Regions from separate parts of the Lysinibacillus canaveralius genome, predicted to be linked through region 2. Evidence: predicted binding sites of a transcription regulator. Region 2 holds the regulator's gene; each other region holds the start of a gene.
The links. Region 2 encodes LexA, which represses DNA repair genes until DNA is damaged. Its sites were predicted from a motif close to CGAACATATGTTCG; they were not measured.

Region 1: the regulator LexA is predicted to act here: its motif matches at 3,617-3,630, upstream of AA0Y26_RS19410 (carbohydrate kinase).
Region 3: the regulator LexA is predicted to act here: its motif matches at 5,159-5,172, upstream of AA0Y26_RS01815 (DNA polymerase thumb domain-containing protein).

What each region holds. Positions count from the first base shown of each region.
Region 1 covers NZ_CP154840.1:3,825,917-3,833,168, reverse strand. Annotated here, with positions in the region: gene AA0Y26_RS19430 (hypothetical protein) at 37-192, opposite strand; gene AA0Y26_RS19425 (aminopeptidase) at 408-1,643, opposite strand; gene motA (flagellar motor stator protein MotA) at 1,837-2,637, shown strand; gene motB (flagellar motor protein MotB) at 2,621-3,433, shown strand; gene AA0Y26_RS19410 (carbohydrate kinase) at 3,646-4,734, shown strand; gene AA0Y26_RS19405 (pseudouridine-5'-phosphate glycosidase) at 4,734-5,642, shown strand; gene AA0Y26_RS19400 (DUF1128 domain-containing protein) at 5,737-5,958, opposite strand; gene AA0Y26_RS19395 (SDR family NAD(P)-dependent oxidoreductase) at 6,081-6,782, shown strand; gene AA0Y26_RS19390 (YtxH domain-containing protein) at 6,893-7,222, shown strand.
Region 2 covers NZ_CP154840.1:1,080,402-1,087,653, forward strand. Annotated here, with positions in the region: gene AA0Y26_RS05245 (type II secretion system F family protein) at 1-893, shown strand, start outside; gene AA0Y26_RS05250 (prepilin-type N-terminal cleavage/methylation domain-containing protein) at 1,045-1,446, shown strand; gene pilM (type IV pilus biogenesis protein PilM) at 1,545-2,540, shown strand; gene AA0Y26_RS05260 (PilN domain-containing protein) at 2,537-3,130, shown strand; gene AA0Y26_RS05265 (potassium transporter) at 3,130-3,843, shown strand; gene AA0Y26_RS05270 (prepilin peptidase) at 3,855-4,607, shown strand; gene AA0Y26_RS05275 (gamma-glutamyl-gamma-aminobutyrate hydrolase family protein) at 4,730-5,419, shown strand; gene lexA (transcriptional repressor LexA) at 5,472-6,092, opposite strand; gene AA0Y26_RS05285 (LysM peptidoglycan-binding domain-containing protein) at 6,261-6,599, shown strand; gene AA0Y26_RS05290 (recombinase family protein) at 6,596-7,252, shown strand, end outside.
Region 3 covers NZ_CP154840.1:339,863-347,114, reverse strand. Annotated here, with positions in the region: gene AA0Y26_RS01835 (CoA-acylating methylmalonate-semialdehyde dehydrogenase) at 1-705, opposite strand, end outside; gene AA0Y26_RS01830 (TetR/AcrR family transcriptional regulator) at 943-1,554, shown strand; gene AA0Y26_RS01825 (L-threonine 3-dehydrogenase) at 2,011-2,964, opposite strand; gene AA0Y26_RS01820 (YolD-like family protein) at 3,553-3,873, opposite strand; gene AA0Y26_RS01815 (DNA polymerase thumb domain-containing protein) at 3,890-5,143, opposite strand; gene AA0Y26_RS01810 (carbon-nitrogen family hydrolase) at 5,323-6,114, opposite strand; gene AA0Y26_RS01805 (pyridoxal phosphate-dependent aminotransferase) at 6,208-7,252, shown strand, end outside.

The DNA of each region.
Region 1 (7,252 bases), 1.8 Mb from region 2:
AAAACAGCTACGGCGTCCGTAGCTGTTTTAGAAAACTTATTTGTGAGCGTTGGATTTCGAATCAATACGCACTGAATCGTGTGAATGTAATCCCACACGTAAATAGTGGATAAAGAACATTAAGCAAATAAGAATTACGACAGAGAATCCTAATACTGTTGTATAGTACTCTGGAAGATTTGGATAATGCATTGTCGAATAACCCCTTCCTGAAAATAAGATAATCCTTACAACCAATTATACCTTAAATAAATGGGCAATTGATAGGTTTATTTAAGGAAAATACATAATTGTGACGAGATAATGAAGGGGATAATAAGGAAGACATCCTAATTCATCCACCATTATCATTGTAAATTCGCTGCTCTTGACATCTAGTTTGTAAGAAAAAATAGTTTTACTTCAGATTAAAAGGCCCAATTTCCTTTTCGGAAGACAGGTTCACGCTGTCCGTCTTCTGTAATGCCATCAATATTCATCTCAGCAGAACCCACCATAAAGTCTACATGTGTAATACTTTGATTTAGCCCGTTTTCCATTAATTCCTCAGGTGACATCGTTTTTCCACCTTCTAAGCAAAATGCATAAGCGCTGCCGATTGCTAAGTGGTTCGATGCATTTTCATCAAATAATGTATTAAAGAACAGAAGGCCTGAGTTAGAAATTGGTGAGTCGTGCGGAACAAGTGCTACTTCTCCTAAATAGTGAGAGCCTTCATCTGTCGCTACAAGGTTTTTCAATACTTCTACACCCTGTTTTGCTTCTACCTTTACAATACGTCCTTTTTCAAATGTAATTTTGAAGTCATCAATAATGTTTCCGCCATAGCTTAACGGCTTTGTACTAGAAACATAGCCATTGACGCCGTCTTTATGAGGGACTGTAAAGACCTCTTCTGTAGGCAGGTTCGCCATAAATTCATCACCGCGTTCATTAATGCTGCCTGCACCGCACCATAAATGACCTTTTGGCAGGTCAATTGTTAAATCCGTACCTGGTGCTGTGTAGTGGAGTTTTGCATATTTCTTTTTGTTTAGATAGTCCACTTTCTCGTGAAGAGCATCATTGTGCTCGGTCCAAGCTTGCACCGGATTTTCCAGGTCTGCACGTGTCGCTTTAAAAATAGCATCCCATAAGGCGCCCATTTGTTCTTCTTCAGGCAGTTCCGGGAATACTTTTGAAGCCCAGCCCTTTGAAGGAGCAGCGATGACAGTCCAGGAAATTTTATCAGATTGCACGTACTGGCGATATTTGTTTAATGCCGTTCCAGCTGCTTTCTGGAAAGCAGCAATACGTTTTGGGTCGATGCCTTTTAAAAGATCAGGGTCCTGAGAAACGATGCTCATGAACGCAGCCCCTTGTTCTGCCAGCCACTCGCGCTCCTGTACCTTCCAAGGAGGGAAGAAATCAAATGAATCTTCGGGTGCCAATTGATAGCGGGAACGTCCCACTTGATCATCAGAAAAATCAACGAAGACTTGTTTAGCGCCTTCTTCATAGGCAATCTTTGTTACGAGACGAACAAAATCTACTGCATCTGTAGACGCAGCAATGTAAAGGTATTGATCTTTTTGAATATTTACCCCTACTTTTACAGCTAATTCAGCATATTTTGATAAATTATTAGAAAAGATTGAGTCCATTTTTATCACTCCTCCATATGGATTATAGCGTTAATTATACAGATGATTCAATATAATCAAAAATTATAATGTTATGAATATAAAAATCTTTGTGACGAAAAATGAGTAACATTTATATTAAATTGAATCCAATTGTTAATAAAAAACAGATAAAGTCGAAATAAAAGTAGAACGAGTCATTGGAGGTACTATCATGGATATTTCATCATTATTAGGAATTATACTGGCGGGCGTATCACTGCTTGTAGGGATGTTTCTCAAAGGGGTTGGACCTGCGACCCTTATCAATCCCGCCGCAATTTTCATCATTATTTTCGGTACAATTTCAGCGGTTGTCATCGCGTTCCCGATGAAGGAACTGAAGCGTGTACCAAAACTGTTTGGCAAGCTTTTTAAGGAAACAAAGCTCGCGGATGATATTGAAATTATTAAAATGTTTTCACAGTGGGCCGATTTGGCACGACGTGAAGGGTTACTTGCACTTGAGAGCAAAGCAGCCGAAATTCAAGATCCATTTTTGAAAAATGGCTTAACTCTTGCGATTGATGGACAAAACGCAGATTATATTCGCGATGTGCTTACAGAGGAAGTACATGCTATGGAAGATCGTCATGCGAGCGGTGCACAAATCTTTTCACAGGCAGGTACATATGCGCCTACGCTTGGGGTACTTGGTGCCGTAGTAGGCTTAATTGCAGCGTTAAAGGATATGTCGGATATCGACAAACTTGGTCACGCAATTTCTGCTGCCTTCGTTGCAACGCTGCTCGGTATCTTTACGGGATATGTGCTGTGGCATCCTTTCGCCAACAAACTAAAGCGAAAGTCATCGGTAGAGGTAAAGCAAAAAATGATGATGATCGAAGGAATTCTTTCTGTATTGGAAGGAGAGGCACCACGAGTAATCGAGCAAAAATTAGCCTCTTACTTAACGATGGAAGAACGTAAGAAAATCACAGAAGGCGGGGCGGATGGCCTTGGCAAAGAAGAGTAGACATAAAAAACACGAAGAGCACATAGATGAATCATGGCTAGTACCGTATGCCGACGTATTGACGCTTTTATTAGCACTGTTTATCGTGTTGTTTGCTTCAAGTACGGTGGATCAGGAAAAGCTTGATAGAATGTCACAAGTTTTTAATCAAGTGTTCGATGGAGGCACGGGCGTAATGGAACATACTTCGCCTGTTGCAAATCCAGATGGCTCTGTCGATCAATTAGAAAAGTCAGCCTCCCGCTATGAGGAGGATCAAGCCCAGCTTCAGGAAACAAAAGAGAAGGTTGAGGAATTGATTGCAGTCAACGAGCTGGAGGATCAATTCCAGACAACGATGACGGATGAAGGGCTGCTGATTACAATTCGGGACAGCGTGCTATTTGATCCAGGAAGCGCGGATATTAAACCTCAATATGCAGAAATCGGGGATGAATTAGCGGAAATTTTAGCATTTGACCCAGCACGGAATGTTATTATTACCGGTCACACAGATAATGTCCCAATGAATACAGCAAAGTTTGGATCAAACTGGGAGCTGTCGGTCATGCGTGCTGTGAATTTCTTGAAAATCATTGTGGATTCTAATCCAACTCTGGACTCTAAATACTTTAGTGTTAAAGGCTTTGGAGAGTATAGCCCGATTGCTTCAAATGATACACCGGAGGGGCGCTCACAAAACCGCCGTGTTGAAGTGCTTATTCAGCCGCGTATAGCAGAGGATGGAACAGATTTACCAGTGGGAACGGATCATCCAATTACGACTGAAGTAGATAATGGAACGAATAATAATTAATAAACAGCCGAACTGCCGAGAAAGTGAAAACTTCTCGGCAGTTCTTTTTTTCTTAAACAGGGGTTACTACGAGTAGTCCTTCTTTGGACACCTTATCAACCTGCCAATAATTTTGGCAAAAAGAAGCTCTTTTAAAAATTTTTAGAAGACTCTTTACATTTACGTAAACAAAGGTTTATAATTTAAACAAATGTTTGGAAGAGGTGAATGCCTTGAACGAAAAGGAGCAGCTTGTATTGGGGCTGATTAGGGAAAACCCCTACCTATCCCAACAGGAAATGGCAGAGAAAGTAGGATTATCACGTCCAGCCCTTGCCAATATCATTTCCTCGCTCACAAGAAGAGGAGAGGTTATAGGCCGTGCCTATATACTTCCGGAGAAGAAGGCTATCGTAGCCATTGGAGGAGCGAATGTCGACCGAAAGTTTCATATCGAAGGGACAGTCCGGCTAGAGACTTCCAATCCTGCAAATGTTACAACAAGTGTTGGAGGGGTAGCCCGCAATATTGCTGAAAATTTAGGGAGACTCGGGAACGAAGTCAAGCTCCTCACGATGATGGGAGCAGATCATGATGGAGAGAAGATTAAAAAACATTCCGAGAAATTTATCTCGTTTGAAATGACAGAGATTTTGCCGGATAAATCGACCGGTTCTTACTCTGCGGTGCTTACACATGATGGTGAACTTGTTATTGCGATGGCCGATATGGAGATTTATAAAGAGCTGGTACCATCCATGCTTACAAAGTATGAAGCAAGAATCGTAGATGCACGATGCATCATTATTGATTTAAACGCACCACGGGAAACAGTGGAGTATATAGTGAATCTTGCACGCACAAGAGACATACCGCTTGCGGTTATCCCTGTATCTTCCCCGAAAATGAATCATATGCCGGATAGTTTACAGGGATTGACGTATTTTATTAGCAATAAAGATGAAGTAGAGACCTATTTACAGCGCAGCCTGAAAACTGAAGAGGATTACGAAAATGCTGTATCTGAATTCCTTGAAAAGGGCGTTGATCATGTTGTCATAACCCTGGGGGGCGCAGGGGTAATAACAGGCCATAAAGGGAAAATAAAGCGTTTGAAGGCCTTACCTATCGATTGCATAGTGGATGTTACAGGAGCCGGTGATGCTTTTGTGAGTGCCTTTCTGCACGCCATGCTGCAAGATGAGCCATTCCTTGAAGCTGTAAAGTTTGGTCTTTACAATGCATCGCAGACATTGCAGTGCGAGACAACAGTAAGAGAAGATTTATCAATAAACGAACTAGTTATATGGAGGGAATCATAATGGAAGCATATTTATCCTATTCACAAGAAGTAATGGAAGCGAAAGAGAAAGGTTTACCGATTGTTGCACTTGAATCAACAATTATTTCACACGGTATGCCGTATCCGCAAAACGTACAAACTGCAAGAGAAGTAGAGCAAATCATCCGTGAAAATGGAGCTGTTCCAGCGACTATTGCTATTATTGATGGAAAAATCAAAATTGGATTGTCAGACGAAGAATTAGAGATGTTCGGCAATGCACAAGGTGTAGCAAAAGCTTCAAGACGAGACTTAGGGTATTTACTTGCTGCGAAAAAGTTAGGTGCTACAACAGTTGCAGCAACAATGATCTGCGCAGAACTTGCGGAAATTGAGCTGTTTGTAACTGGAGGAATCGGTGGCGTACATAGAGGTGCAGAAACGACAATGGACATCTCTGCTGATTTAGAAGAATTAGCGATGACAAATGTAGCTGTTGTATGTGCAGGAGCAAAGTCAATTTTAGATATCGGTTTAACTCTTGAATATTTGGAAACAAAAGGTGTACCAGTAATCGGCTACGACACAGATATGCTGCCTGCATTCTATACACGTGACTCAGAATTTAAGGTGAACTTCCGTGCAAATTCCCCGGAGGAAGTTGCTGGAATGATGCGTGCAAAATGGGATTTAGGGCTGCGCGGCGGAGCGGTCATCGCTAATCCAATTCCACAAGAGGACGCATTGGAGTCGGACTTCATCAATGGTATCATTGAAAAAGCGCTAGCTGAGGCTGAAGAAAAAGGGATTGCCGGAAAAGAAGTAACACCATTTATGTTAGGGAAAGTAAAAGAACTAACGGCCGGAAAATCATTGGAGGCAAATATTGCCCTTGTGAAAAATAATGCTCGAGTTGGAGCTGCAATTGCAGCAGCGTTAAACAAATAAGCAGGATTCGAAAAAACTATACAGGAAATGACATGAATTTCCCAGGAAATAAGACAAAAAATGGAGCGTCTAGACAAAGTTAGACGCTCCATTTTTATTTGCGGAATGTACCTAATTCAGCAACAATTGCCTGCATTTCACTAGGACTGAATGAATCTCGTTTCATCACCATTTCATACAAATCCAGCAAATCCTCATAATTATCTTCACTAAAGTGTTCGGACTTCATTGCATCTACGTTTACCATGCGAAGCTTGTCTTTCATCTGTTCAATCATATACACTACATTTTCCTGTGAGGGTTTTGTTAAATCCATTTTTTAACCTACCTTTCTACATATACGAAAATATCATTTCATTTTGCTGTACTAAAGTCAATAATAATCGATTTGAAAAAATGAGAAACAAATGATACGTTTTCAAGTAAGGAGGCGATTATATGTTTCAAGGTAAGGTAGTTATCGTAACAGGAGCATCACAGGGGATCGGTAAAGCCATTGCTTCAGCTTATAGCCAGAAAGGAGCGACGGTGATTGCGGCTGATATTACAGAAGTGACGGAGCCTGCTATTCATTTCATCCAGACCGATGTACGAAAAGAAGCCGATATTCGGTCATTGATGACTCAGGCGGCAGAACAGCACGGGAAAATTGATATTCTCATTAATAATGCTGGGAAATTTATTGTCAAACCACCTACTGAATTGGAGCTGGAAATCTGGGAGGACATAATAAATACGAATTTACGCAGTGTATTTCTATGCTCCCGGGAGGCAGCGAAATATATGCAAGGGGGAGCTATCGTATCGCTTGCTTCCACACGTGCTTTTCAATCTGAACCATATACAGAGGCCTATGCAGCGAGTAAGGGAGGGATTGTTGCACTAACTCATGCACTGGCCAGATCATTTTCGGAAAAAAATATTACGGTTAATTGCATCTCACCTGGATGGATTGAAACCGGTGATTATGAAGCGTTGCGTGATATTGATCATATTCAGCATCTCTCCAATCGTGTTGGAAAACCTGAAGATATTGCTAGAGCATGTTTATATCTTACACATCCTGAAAATAATTTCATAACAGGGACCAATTTGACGATTGATGGTGGAATGTCGAAAAAAATGATTTATGAGGAATGATTTACTACCCATTGCTTTCAAAAAGTTGGAAACCTGTTTAAAATATATGTAGCATGATTGTTTTATACACAAGTTATTTGGGGTAAAAAGCAGATACAGGAGGAATAGATATGGCAAAAAGTAAGTTAATACCTGCAGTTTTATTAGGTGCTCTGACAGGGGCGGTTATCAGTATGCTGGATAAGAATACACGTCAGCATACAATTGAAACATCAAAGAAAATTAAAGAGACAGTAACGTATTATGCACAAAACAGCGACGAGCTGGTGCAATTAATTGAAACAAAAGTCGAGCAAGCTCAAAATTTATATTCTTCAGCCCAGAAGAATATCGACTCAATCATGTCACAGGTAGAAGATGCAAAGGCTTTGCCGGATACAGTTATGAGTATGGTAACTGAGACAAAAGAAGCTTTTACGAAGCCTAATACGGAAGCATAAATGTAAAAGATATGAGGAAGGGGTGAACGT
Region 2 (7,252 bases):
AGGAAGATGTTCGGGCAGGTACCGCATTCTCCCAGGCGATTGCAAAGCACCCAAAGGTATTTCCGGATTTATTTATCAATATGATGCGGTCAGGAGAAGCAACCGGAAATATCGATGAAACGTTGGAGCGGCTTGCCAATACATTTGAAAAACAGTTTCGCATTAAAAAAAAGGTTCAGTCAACGCTGACATATCCGGCGATTCTGCTGCTGATTACAATTGGCGTCGTGTTCTTTCTTCTTATTTATATTGTCCCAACCTTTGTTCAAACATTTGAAGAGATGGGGGCAGAGCTGCCGCTTATTACTGTCATTACAGTGAAAATAAGTGATTGGCTTGTGAGTTTTTGGTGGCTCATTTTAGTAGTGATTTTAGGCGCAGCAATAGGTTTCAACTCACTTTATAAAAAGAACAAGAGATTTCACTATATGGTCCATTACTCGATGCTGAGGCTGCCTGTATTCGGTCCATTGCTGCAGAAAACGGCTATTTCAAGACTGACACGTACACTATCTTCTTTATTCAGCAGTGCAGTGCCAATTTTACACGCAATTACGATTTCCGAACGGGTCAGCGGAAACCCGGTCATCAGTGAGGTCATGATCAAAGCAAGAGAAAGCCTGGAAAAGGGGAGCACGTTAACCGAGCCGCTCGAGAAGAGCTGGCTGTTCCCGCCGCTTGTGACAAGCATGACGCAAATTGGAGAATCCACAGGGTCGCTTGACTACATGCTGGAGAAAATCGCCGACTTCTATGAGGAAGAAGTAGATCGGGCAGTTGATACGCTGAAGTCACTAATAGAGCCGATGATGATTCTATTATTGGCGATAGTTGTAGGAACAATTGTAGCAGCGATTATGCTGCCGATGTTTAGCCTTTATGAGCAAATGTAAGAGTTTGTTTAAATTTTAGAATTCTAGCTTTAACTAGGGTAAAAACCTCAACAATTAAAAATGAATTGGACGTTTGTAAGGAGGCATCAAAGTAGCTTTGACGTCCGTGCAAAATAAAAAATAACAAATTAAAAAGAGGAGGTATTTTCATATGTTTCAACAAATGAAAAAACGTATTCAAAATGAAAAAGGTTTAACATTGATTGAGCTTTTAGCTGTAATTGTTATCTTGGCCGTTATTGCGGCAATTGCTATTCCGGCGATTGGGAATATTATTGAGAAACAAAGAGAAAAAGCTGTGTTAAGTGATGCACAATTAATTATTTCAGGAGCAAAATTAGCAATTGCAGATGGTGCATGTACAGGAAATACTTGTACGGGAACTCAACTTAATCCGTTTATAGAGGGTATTACATTGGTTGACACTGATACTGTTGTCAAGAATGGTGCAGTTTATACTTTAACATGGGCTTCGGGAGAAACATTTACACAAATTTCAGGAGCTAGTACATCAAATGTTACTGAGGCTCAAATCCAAGGATGGCTAGACTAAGTAGTCCTTCATCGAACATCCAACTGCGGTTGGGTGTTCCATTGAGTGATTAACACTAAATTCTATCAAACTAACATCAAAGAACAGGAGGCCCTGCCATGCTGAAACTATTAACTCCAAGAAAAAAATCCCATGTCAGCATTGAACTGAATGATTATGTGCTGCGTGCACTCGTGTCGAAGGGGCCGAATTTGGCACAGGCACAATGCTTCGATATCCCGCTGTCACAAGGTGTTTTACAGGATGCCGCCATCATCGATGAAATGAGCCTGTTTGAAATTATAAAGGCAAATGTGGCTGAGTGGGGCGGGAAGCGGCAAAATGTACGCTTTTTTGTACCGGATACATCGGTATTATTGAAAACGATTGAGCATCCAGATGATATTGCAGATATGAAAGATTTACGCGGCTATGTTCAGATGGAGGTAGGGCATTCCATTCATTTGCCGTTCCAGGAGCCGCTTGTTGATGTATATGACCCGGTGCCGGAGGATGGGAAAGCGGTAGTGTTTGCGGCTCCTCCGGAAGAAGTGCGGAAGTTCATGGGAATCTTACTCGATAACCATCTATCACCTCAGGCAGCGGACATCCGTGCGCTGGCAAATTTGCGTTTACTTGAGTCACTGGAGTTAATCAATGACAAGAAAACATACCTGATCGCGGACTGGTCGATTAATGAATTATCGATTTGCATTTACTCGGAGGGAAATGTGGAGTTCCTGCGTTTCCAGGCAATTGAAACGGATTTAGAGAAATGGCAAACACAGCATGACGGAGACAACGAATATGATATTTCATTTACATATAAAGGTGATATCCAGGACTACCGGATGATTGTGACCGATCAGGTGCTGGAGCTCGACCGTATGATGAACTTCTTTAAATTTTCGCTGCATAAAGGTGAAAAATCTGTGGATGAGATCATTATTTTAGGGGATAATCCGCTGCTTTCCAATATTACGGAGTTTTTGGCGGAGAACTTTGACAATCGAATTATCGAAGTCAATGATACGCTCATTGGAAAGAAATATCCGGGCTTTAAGGCGAAGCATGCTTCTCTCATTGGTCTTGCGCTGAAGGGGGAGAATGTATGAGCATGATACCGGATATTAACCTGATGCCGAATGCGGAACAGGAGGACGGCAATTCCAAAGTGTTCTTCATATTGCTTGGCACGATTGTCATTGCCCTGCTTGCCGTCATGTCCTGGATGTATTTTAGTGCAAAGGCGGAGGTAACAAATTTATCGAACGAAGAGCAGATGCTTCAAAGTGAACGAGATACGCTGCAAATGGAACTCACTACATTGCAGGGTGCTGGACAAGGCTCTGTTGAGGAGTCATTAGCGTTTATTGAACATATATCCTATCCGGTGACCCCGCTGATTGATGAAACAAAAGGATTGTTGCCGGAGAATACGTATTTGCGTGATTATTCATTCGGAGAATCTGCGGTGACGTTCTCTGTTGATTTTGAAACATTAAATGCAGCGTCCCTTTACATTAGCAGGCTTGAGAACAGTCCGTACTTCCTGGATGTGCAAGTAGGAACAATTGAAAACTTCGAACTTGGTTCTAATGGGGAACGACAGGATGAGACACGATTCAGTGAGGTGCCTCGTTATACGGTAGAGGTAATATTGGCCATCAATGATGCACAGTTGGTTACCGGGGGTGATTCATAATGCAGCTTTCTAGTGGCAAAAATTCAGGACCGCTTCTTGTGACGGCACTTGTTTTAGTATTATTATTTGCGGTGTATTATTATGTCGTTCTACCGAAACAGGATGAGGCAGAAATAAAGCAAGGCACTGTCGACACTTTAAATAGTGAGATTTCTACAATGAAAGAGCAAATCGCTCTTATTGAGGGGGATAATAACGGTGCAGTCAGTAATGAATTTGCTGTTCGTAAAAAGCTGCCGGAGAGCCGCAAGATTGATGAGCTTCTATTATCCTTTGAGGAGATTGAATATATTTCGAACTCTCGTATTGTAGGGATTAGTTTTAACAATTACGATAGTCTTGTTTCCGCATCAGGACTTGCTGATCCGAATGCAAACACGGAAGGAAATCAAATGGATGGCGCTCTAGAAGAAGCGCCTGTTGAAGGGGCAGCGGACGAGACAGCGGACCAGCAGGGAGAGCCTGTACCAGTTTCCACTATGTCAGCTGAGGCACTGCCGGCAAATTTAAAACTAATTACATGTCAAATAGAGATTGAATCACCTGATGATGAGCAGCTGCAGCAGTTCATTAAAGAAATCGAAGCATTAGAGCGCGTCATGCACATTGATACAATTGAATACTCACTGCCGGGTGAAGAGGACACGTTAATGAACGACGCATCCGCGATTGTTTCCGCGAGCATCCAGGTGACGACATTCTATTTTGAGTAAGAGGCAACCATATGGAAATTGTATATAGTATTTTTATTGCTTTATTTGGACTGATACTTGGTTCATTTTATAATGTGGTCGGGTTAAGGGTTCCGAAAGGGGAATCCATTGTCAATCCTCCCTCCCACTGTACAGCCTGTAATCGCAGACTGACAGCTTTTGAGCTGATACCCGTACTTTCTTATGTAATTCAGGGTGGGAAGTGTAAAGGCTGCGGGGCAAAGGTGTCGCCGATTTACTGCGTAACGGAGATCGCGACGGCTGTGTTATTTGTGATAAGCTATTTAAAATTTGGCTTTACGGCAGAGTTAGCAGTGGCGCTGCTGTTTATGTCGCTTTTATTAATCATTGTCGTATCGGACCTTGCATATATGTTAATTCCAAATAAAATTCTGTTGTTCTTCCTTCCGCTGCTAATAATCGCACGGATTTTCTCACCGCTTGACCCGTGGTGGGACAGCCTGCTGGGTGCTGTAATCGGCTTTGGTATTCTACTGCTTATCGCTGTTATTTCAAAAGGCGGCATGGGTGGGGGAGATATCAAATTGTTCTTTCTAATCGGGCTCGTCCTGGGCACCGTCTATACATTATTAACCCTCTTCTTGGCATCGCTCATCGGTATGGTTGTGGGAATAATCGTCCTAAAAGTGCGGGGACAGGGAAGGAAAACACCAATCCCGTTTGGACCCTCAATTGCGTTGGGGGCTGTCATTGCTTATTTTTATGGAGCAGACCTGATCGATTGGTATTGGCAGTTGTTTTAATGATGAATGAATTATCATATATAATAAGCGTGGACCAGCATTGAGTGAATAGAGTCTGTCTATATGGCGGACTTTTTTCTTTTCTACCGGGTACAGTAAATAGGAGAAAGGAAGAGAGAAAAATGAAACCTATCATTGGCATAACGATGCATTCCGGAGAAGGAAAGCAGGAAGTAAACGCATCATACATCAAGTCTATTATTCAGGCGGGGGGAATACCTGTCTGTATCCCGCACATTCGAGAAGGGATTGATGAGGTGCTGACAAGGCTCAACGGGCTCTTATTGATTGGCGGGGGTGATATGAACCCGGCGAGTTATGGGGAAAATCCACACCCTCAAACAGGGGCCATTGTAACAGAGCGGGACGAAAGTGATTTAGAGCTCATGAAGCAGGCGCTAAAACAGAATTTACCTGTGCTGGCCATCTGCCGGGGCTTACAGGTGTTGAATGTAGCATTTGGCGGTACACTGTATCAGGATATTCCGTCAGAAGTAGAGGGAGCAGTCCAGCATGCCCAAAAATCCGCTCGCTATGAAAAAGTTCATCCAATAACAGTAAAAGAGGGAACAAAGCTCTTTTCTATTATTGGAGGAGAGATTATGACAAATACATTCCATCACCAATCTGCCAAGGAGCTTGGTAAGGGGCTAATCGTCTCTGCAAGGGCCCATGATGGCATAATTGAGGCAATAGAACATCCTGAGTACGCTTTCTGTCTAGGGGTCCAATGGCATCCAGAGGAGACGGCGGTCTATGGAGACAGTGCCTCTGTTAAGCTTTTTGAGGCATTCATTCAAGCATGCAGATAAAAAAACAGCGTTCATCTTTGGAGATGGGCGCTGTTCTAATTTTTAGGGGAAATTAATGTACCGTACGATATAAGCCTACTACTTTTCCTAAAATTTTCACTTGATCTACTAGAATAGGATCCATTGAAGAGTTTTCAGGCTGTAAGCGGAAATGTGTTTTTTCTTTGTAGAAGCGCTTAACTGTCGCTTCATCGTCTTCAGTCATCGCTACGACAATATCGCCGTTATTTGCTGAAGACTGCTGTTTTACGATGACATAATCTCCGTTTAGAATACCAGCTTCAATCATAGATTCACCCATAATTTCCAGCATGAAGATATGGTCTTCGCTCGTGCCGTATGTATTTGGCAGCGGGAAGTATTCTTCAATGTTTTCAATCGCCGTAATCGGCGAACCTGCCGTTACTTTACCGATTAGTGGGACATGAATAACACTTTGCTTGTTGACGAGCACTGTTTCCTGATCCAGTACCTCAATGGCACGTGGTTTTGTAGGGTCACGGCGGATTAGTCCTTTACTTTCAAGACGGGCCAGATGACCATGAACTGTTGAGCTTGAAGCAAGACCGACTGCTTCTCCGATTTCACGAACGGAAGGCGGATAGCCTTTAGAGCGTACTTCTTCTTTGATGAATGCCAAAATCGCTTCTTGGCGTTTAGATACCTTTGTCATAATGTTCACCTCTCTACCAGAGTTCTTCCTTTTTAAATTATTTTCAGTATACCATATGCGAACAAAAATGCAAACGTAAGTTCGAAATAAAGTGTTGACAAAAAACAAATGTTCGCATTAAAATGAGAACATATATTCCGAACAAACATTCTGCAAGGAGATGGTCAAATGAATTGGGTAAAGGAAAACAGCTATGTAAAAGTACTTCTAGGGGTGGCAGTAGCTTTTATTGCATACATATATATCACAGACGAGAAAATTCACCAATACGAACAGATTACAATCGAACATGGAGATACTTTATGGTCGTTAGCAGACGAATACCGTGGTAAGATGTCTACACAGGACTGGGTCGTTTTCGTAAAAAAAGAGAATCAATTATTTGATGGACTCTTACAAACAGGTCAAACAATTACGATTCCTATAGCGAAAGATTCAGTATACATAGCCAACCGAACAATTGGAGAGGATGGCAAATCCATTAAAGTAGCGAGTGATCAAAAATGACAAAGCCGCAATTGGCTGTCGTATACTGCCGTGTTAGTACGACAAAGGAAACACAGGAAACATCTTTAACAAGGCAGCGAGAGGAATTAACCCGCTATGCAGCAGAACAGGGGTTTAGCGTACAGGCAGTCTTTGAAGATCAGCATAGTGGTTATGATGTAGATCGTGAAGGACTGTTAGAGATGCTTGATTTTATGAAGGAATCCGATATACCTGTTCTTTTTATTCAGGATGAGACACGTCTTGGACGCGGAAATGCACGGATGGCTGTGCTTCACCTGTTAATGAAACAGGATGTGACGGTTTATTCATTAAATGAGGCAGGACCGCTGTCACTAAATGAAATGGACACGATGCTTCTTGAAATCCTCTCAATAGTCGAAGAATACCAGCGAAAGCTGCATAACGCGAAAATTCGCAGAGGAATGAAACGTGCAGTAGAACGAGGGTACAGACCAGAGCTGAATCTCCGGGAACGCGGCAATTTAGAAGGCCGTGATCGGATTGAAGTGCCAATAGAGGAAATCGTCAAGATGCGTGAGAAGGGCATGACCTTTAAAGAAATCGCAAGTACATTACAGGGTCTAGGGTTCCAGGTAAGTAAGGCAACTGTCCATAGACGATATATTGAATATGTAGAAGAATATGAACGA
Region 3 (7,252 bases), 740 kb from region 2:
AACAGGCGTTGAACCGACAAAGGATATTGCTTGTACTGCCGGATTTTCTAATAGTTCATTCACCGCATCTTTATCACCATTGATGACGGTCCAAATTCCATCAGGTAATCCTGCTTTTTTCCATAGCTCACTTACAAATAAGGCAGTCATCGGAACACGCTCGGATGATTTTAAAATGACTGCATTTCCAACAGCTACTGCCATACTTGTTTGGGCAAGCGGGACCATAATCGGAAAGTTAAACGGAGAGATAGCAGCTACTACACCAAGTGGATACTTCGCCGAGTAGGCATTGATTTGTCCACCGACATTCACCGAATACTCACCCTTCATTAAATGCGGGGCACCAATTGCCAGATCCACCGATTCGATGCCCCTGGTTACTTCTCCTCTAGCATCCTCTTTTGTTTTACCGCTTTCTGTACAAATAATTTGAAGTAGTTCATCCATATGTTCCGTCAGCAAATTACGGAATTTCAGCAGTACTTCCGCGCGCTTTGCTACAGAAAGATCCCGCCATGCAGGAAAGGCCTTTTTCGCCGTCTCAATTGCCTGCCGCGTTTCCTCTGATGTAGCGAGCGGAACTTTGGCAATAACCGTCCCTGTTGATGGATTATAAACGGAGCCAAATCTTCCGCTTTTCCCCTCCACCATTTCACCGCCAATAAAATGTGTCAATACGTTTACCCCTTGTGCTGTCTTCATACGTAACCCCTCCTAAATAATCAAGAAAAATGCAGTTTGAAAGATTCAAGTCACGACTAGTCAACCATCTTATTTTGTCGTAAGATGAGAAAAACACAATTCACTGACCACAGTCAATAACCGCGGTCAACTAAATGATACCCGCTGCATTTTCCATCGTCAATGCGCATTTTTTCTCTTTTAAACACTTTATCAATATTTTATTATCTTTAAATAGTATGTAATGAGGAGAGTTTTATGAAAAATTTAACTGAGCGGCAAAAGAAGGCATTGGAAACCCGTGAAAAATTACTTGCTAAATCACTGGAGTTATTCGGTAAGTATGGTTTCGAACACGTTTCGATCGAGCAAATTACAAAGGCTTGTGACGTATCTAAGGGAACGTTTTATACGCACTTTCCATCCAAGTACGATGTTATTTTAGAAAAGTTCAAAGAGCTGGATAATTTTTATATGACAGTAGAAAAGAAAATTGATTCCCACCTTCCAGCGAGCCAAAAAATTCTTAAAATCTATGCAGAACAGATGATTTATTTAACCACAGTCGCCGGAAAGGACGTCATGCGGACTGTCTATACGGCCGCTATAACGAATCATGCAGGGCAAGATCATTATTTAATCAGCCCTCAGCGTAAAATCTTTCAGATTCTCAATCAGTATGTTGAGGAAGGTATCCAGACAGGGGAATTCCGGCAGGATATAGAGCCTGAGGAAATGCAGGCTGTCATTCAGCGCTGCATGCGTGCCAATGTGTATGATTGGCTCATTCATAACGAAACTTTCGACCTGGTGAAAGAGATGAATCACTTCACCGCTGTCGTCTTGGCAGGGTTACAGCGGTACCCTTAAGGATGGCATTTAAAAAACGGATCCGCCCATGTTGCGGCAAGGATGATAGCTTTTTGTACGACTTCCGCAAAAGTAATACTTTTAAGGGAGAAGTTCCAAGAACAATAGAGCTGCACAGAGAGTTTTCACCTTCTGTACAGCTCTTTGTTGTCATATCAGCCGATCATCAGCTGCGAGTAAATTTCATATAAATTTTCCGTAGCTTGTTTTATGAATTCTTTTAGTACTGCTGCTTCCATACAAACGAACGGATTTTACCCCTTTTTATCCCAGCTTCGTTAATGCGTATATCGGCCCGCCTGTTTGGTTACTTCATTCGTAAATATGTAAGATGGTGAACCTTTGTCTCACTTTTAAATGCCATAGTAAGCTTCTGAACGCTTCAACATAATCAGATATCTTATTATTTAAAACGGAAAAGCGGTGCCCGATAGGACAACCGCTTTCTATTGTCTATTAAGAAATTGCTTTTCTTTCTAACTTTCTTTTCAGCTTTTCCAGCATATCAATCGTCATTTTCGCTAAGTCATACTCTGCTTTAAAGCCCCATTCCTCACGTGCAGCTGAGGAATCAATGGCATTCGGCCAGCTATCTGCAATGGTCTGACGAGCCGGGTCAACATTATAGCTCATTTTGAAGTGAGGGATATGCTTTTTGACTTCCGTAGCGATTTCCTCCGGGTCGAAACTCATTGCTGAAATATTGAAGGCATTACGATGGATAAGCTTGCTGCCATCTGCTTCCATTAGATCGACAATTGCCTGAAGTGCATCCGGCATATACATCATGTCCATGTACGTGCCTTCTGCAATGTAGGAAGTATAGCGCCCTTCTTCAATTGCTTTGTAATAAATATCGACTGCATAATCAGTCGTTCCTCCTCCTGGAGGTGTAACATATGAAATTAAACCAGGGAATCGTACTCCGCGTGTATCAAGTCCATATTTTGTATGATAGTAATCGCATAGCAGTTCTCCTGCTACTTTATTTACACCATACATCGTTGTTGGCCGCTGCAATGTATCTTGCGGTGTTTCATCTTTTGGGGTTGTTGGCCCAAATGCACCAATTGAACTTGGCGTAAAAAATTGCATATCGAGTTCGCGAGCTACTTCCAGCGCATTCACTAACCCACCCATGTTTAAATTCCATGCGAGCAACGGATTCTTTTCAGCTGTTGCAGAAAGTAATGCAGCCATGTGAATCATCGTATCTGCACCGAAATCTTTCGCAAGCGTAAACATACGCTTGTCGTCTGTTACATCCAATACCTCAAATGGACCCGCGCTATTTTCGACCTTGCGGATATCCGTAGCCAAAACGGCATCCGTTCCATATATTTCACGCAGTTTCACTACTAGTTCAGAACCAATCTGACCAAGCGCGCCTGTAACCATAATCTTTTTCAATAGAAGCCCTCCTCTGATGCGAAACATTTGTACATTCCACAAGTACACAGAAACACTAATATATCAACCTTCATTAGCTAATCGCATTATATAACGTCCTCTTCGAAAGTACAATATTTTTATTTCATTTTTCCATTCAACTCGAAAAAATGAAGCCGCACGAAAAAAGACAACCCTAAAACATAAATAAATCAGTTATGTTGCAACTACTGGCAGATTAAATCTTTTTAGTACAATTTACATGAAGAAGCTGCCCGATAAGTTTGGCTTATTGGACAGCCTATTCCTTTTTATAACTTTAAAATGACGGTATTTTTTTCTTTTTAGTGCTAAATTCAGGGGGCAAATATGATAATTATATTTATTTTTCGACGACTGAGAACCAATATGCGCAATGATATAACCGAAGCTAACAGTCTGCTTTCCCCGTTATTATATGCATCTACCTTCCTGCCGTGACGGATTGGTATTTTCGCTGTTTTCTCAAGAAAGGTGCGCTGATTGCTTTGCCTATTCCCCTTTATATATTTTTCCAACCTAAAGCTTTCATCGCTCTGTACCTTTTTGAAAACATACGTATTTCCAGCATTAATCCATTATGATTGCACTATAAAGGTGTTGAATGGCAATTGCCTTACCTTCTTCCGTATAAATAGATTGCTGGTTATAATCAATCCTTTCAATAACGGTCACCCATTCAGCCGCTTTTTTCTCTTTCCAGACTGTTAACTGAATAGGCAGCCGGTGTTGATAAGCTAGTGTAATCTGATTGCTCAATTCCTCCAACGCCCACTCATCGAGATTCGGCTTTTCTGCTTTTTCATCCTCCTCTTTCCATTCACGCAGCAATTTAACATGTTCCGGCAGCATCATAGCGTTCCATTTGATGGTTCCTCTATCTCTATTCATTTTCAGCACATTCTCCTTACTTCTTATGTCCACCAAGTAACGTACTCCGTCCAAGTGCAGTTCCTGCTTCTGTGTAGGAAACGGCACGCAAGAGAGCTGTTGACCCATATTTCGCTCGGATAGCATCCATGACCATCCCAAGCTTCCTCCTCCGCCATTTTTGTTCATCAAACAGACTCAGCTGCATTGAATGCTCACTTTCCAGGTTATGCAGCGTCACCGTGAGCTGGCGTGCCGGACGTTCGGCATAAAATGTGTCAAGCAGATCGACACAAACTTTATAAATTACGAGGGTATCATTTGTCGGTTCATCAATCGTTTTAGCGTGCTGAAAACCTCCGCCAAATGCATGTTTACTATAGCCGAGCCCAAGAGAAATAGTACGTCCAACCATAGATGCTTCTCTTGCCCTTCCCGCCACATCCTCACACATTTCGAGAATAACCGTCAAAATTTCTTCCCTTGTACGGTAGTCACGCATTAAGATCTGCCCTTTCCCATAGCTCACCTGTCCATTTAAAATGGGGGCACCAATGAGTGAATGGTCGATTCCCCATGCATGATAATATAGCTGGTTTCCTAAAATACCAAAACGTTTTTCTAAAACAGCGAGATCGGTATGTGCAAGATCATACACACTAAAGATACCCATATGATTCAATGTGCGCTCTGTCCTTGCACCAATGCCCCACATGCTGGACAGTGGAGATACCGGCCAAAGCTTTTTGGGAACATCTTCATAGGTCCATTTAGCAAAGCCCTTCTTTTTAGCTTCCAAATCAAGCGCCAGCTTCGCCATCAGCATATTAGGCCCCATTCCGACAGCACTCGGAATCTCGAACTGCTCGTAAATCCAGCGCTGGATTCTTCTCGCTGTCTGTTCGGGCGGGCCCCATAGCCTTTCCGTTCCAGTCAAATCAATAAAGCTTTCATCTACACTGTACACATGGATTGCCTCCTTTGGTACGAACTGATTGAAAAGGCGTGTGATTTCCATCGAGATACGTACAAAAAACTCCATCTTCGGTTCAAATAATCGGATATCTGGATGCTTTGGAATTTCAAAATAGCGGGAGCCCGTTTTAATGCCGAAGCGTTTCTTCATCGGTGGTGAAGCGGCTAGTACAATACTCCCCGGCTGCTGAAAGCTCCCAATAACCGCAATCGGTACTTTCATTACATCAAGATTGTGAAGATGTGCCATACAGCTTGCATAAAAGCATCTCATATCAATACACATAATTGATTTATTTGGCGCCTTCTCATACATCCAATCACCTCAAAAAGAACGTTTGTTCCTATATTAAAATGAGACAATTGAGACGACAACCTAAAAGTCCCAAAAATTGAAGCTTTTAATCATAAATTCTTTGATTAGTATGCAGCCAATAATACTGAAAATAGCAAAAGGCCTTCCATCAGTGGAAGGCCACGCGCTTTATTTTTTTATTATTTTTTTATTACTGTTTCATACAATTCAGGTCTGCGATCATCATAAACAGGAATTCTTCCACGCACTTCATCTACAATCGAGAAATCTACATCAATGATTGCCAGTTCCTCATCTTCTGCTCCTGTCCACAACACTTCGCCCCATGGCTGGATAACCATCGATTGACCATTAAAATTTTCTGGCTTTCTTGAAATACGGTTCACTGCAATCACAAAGCATTGATTTTCAATAGCACGTGCCTGTAACAGTGTTTTCCAATGATCAATGCGAGGGGTTGGCCATTGTGCTGGTACAAACAATACCTTCGCGCCGGACAGTGCGTGGCTGCGGAGCCATTCAGGGAAACGGATATCGTAGCAGATGACACCACCAGCCTCCAAATCTCCTAGCGCAAAACGGTTCATTTCTGAGCCCGCCTCTAAATAAAGGTGCTCGTCCATCAACCGGAATAGATGAGCCTTATTATATTCTCCGGCAAGCTCTCCTTCTTTATTTACCGTATACATCGTATTGTAAAATTTATCTCCCTTTTTTACTGAAACGGAGCCGCCAACGATATGAACACCAAGTTCTTTTGCCAACCGGGTCAAAAAGGCTTTTGTACGTTCCCCATCTACATCGGCCAGCTCTTCTAGTTTTTCCAGTGCGTAACCGGTGTTCCACATTTCCGGTAAAACAATAATTTCTGCTCCCTTTTCTGCTGCTTCCCGGATAAATTTCTCGGCACGTTCATAATTCTCTTCTACTTTTCCAAACCCCATATTTAGTTGAATACATCCGATTTTCATAATTCCTACACCGCCTATAGACTTTTTCTCTTAAATATCATAACATGGTTCGTATAATTTTTAATATATTCTGAAAAATAGGTGATTTATAAAATGGAATTTTCGACTAGACTACAGCAGCTTCCACCTCAATTTTTTGCTGCGCTTGCTGGAAAAGTAGCGCAGGCAGTTGCAGAGGGACGCGACATCATCAATTTAGGACAAGGTAACCCTGATCAGCCAACTCCCCCACATATTATCGAAGCCTTACAGGAGGCGGCAGCTGATCCATCTACACATAAATACTCGCCGTTTCGCGGGATTCCCGAACTTCGCCGGGCAGCAGCTGAATTTTACAAACGCGAATATAATGTGGACATCAATCCCGATAAAGAAGTGGCTATATTAGGAGGGACAAAAGTTGGACTTGTGGAATTACCGTTAGCTATGTTGAATCCTGGAGATACAATGCTGCTGCCGGATCCGGGCTATCCAGATTATTTATCAGGTGTCGCACTTGCAGATGTAAAATTTGATACAATGCCGCTCATAAAAGAGAATAACTTCCTGCCCGACTATGATGCGCTGCCCGAGAAAATAAAAGACCGTGCCAAAATGATGTACATCAATTATCCGAACAATCCTACTGGAGGTGTGGCAGACCAGCAATTTTTTGAAAAAACAGTTGCCTTTGCAAAGCAACACCATATTGCTGTCGCGCATGACTTTGCATATGGAGCACTCGGATTTGACGGTATAAAGCCGGTTAGCTTCCTGCAGGCAGAAGGCGCTAAAGATGTCGGCATTGAATTGTACACACTATCAAAATCGTATAATATGGCCGGATGGCGTGTCGGGTTTGCTGTTGGTAATGAAAAAATGATTGAAGCGATTAATTTGATTCAAGATCACCTGTTTTGCAGTATCTTCCCCGCTATCCAGCATGCAGCTGCCGAGGCTTTAACAGCTGAGCAGAATAGTGTAGAGGGATTGCGCGATACATACGAAAGACGCCGCAATATACTCGTGAAAGAAGCAAGACGTATCGGCTGGAATGTGCAGGCACCCAAAGGCTCATTTTTCGCCTGGCTGCCTGTTCCAAAAGGATTTACCAGCCAGCAGTTTGCTGATTTGCTGCTAGACAATGCGGATGTTGCCG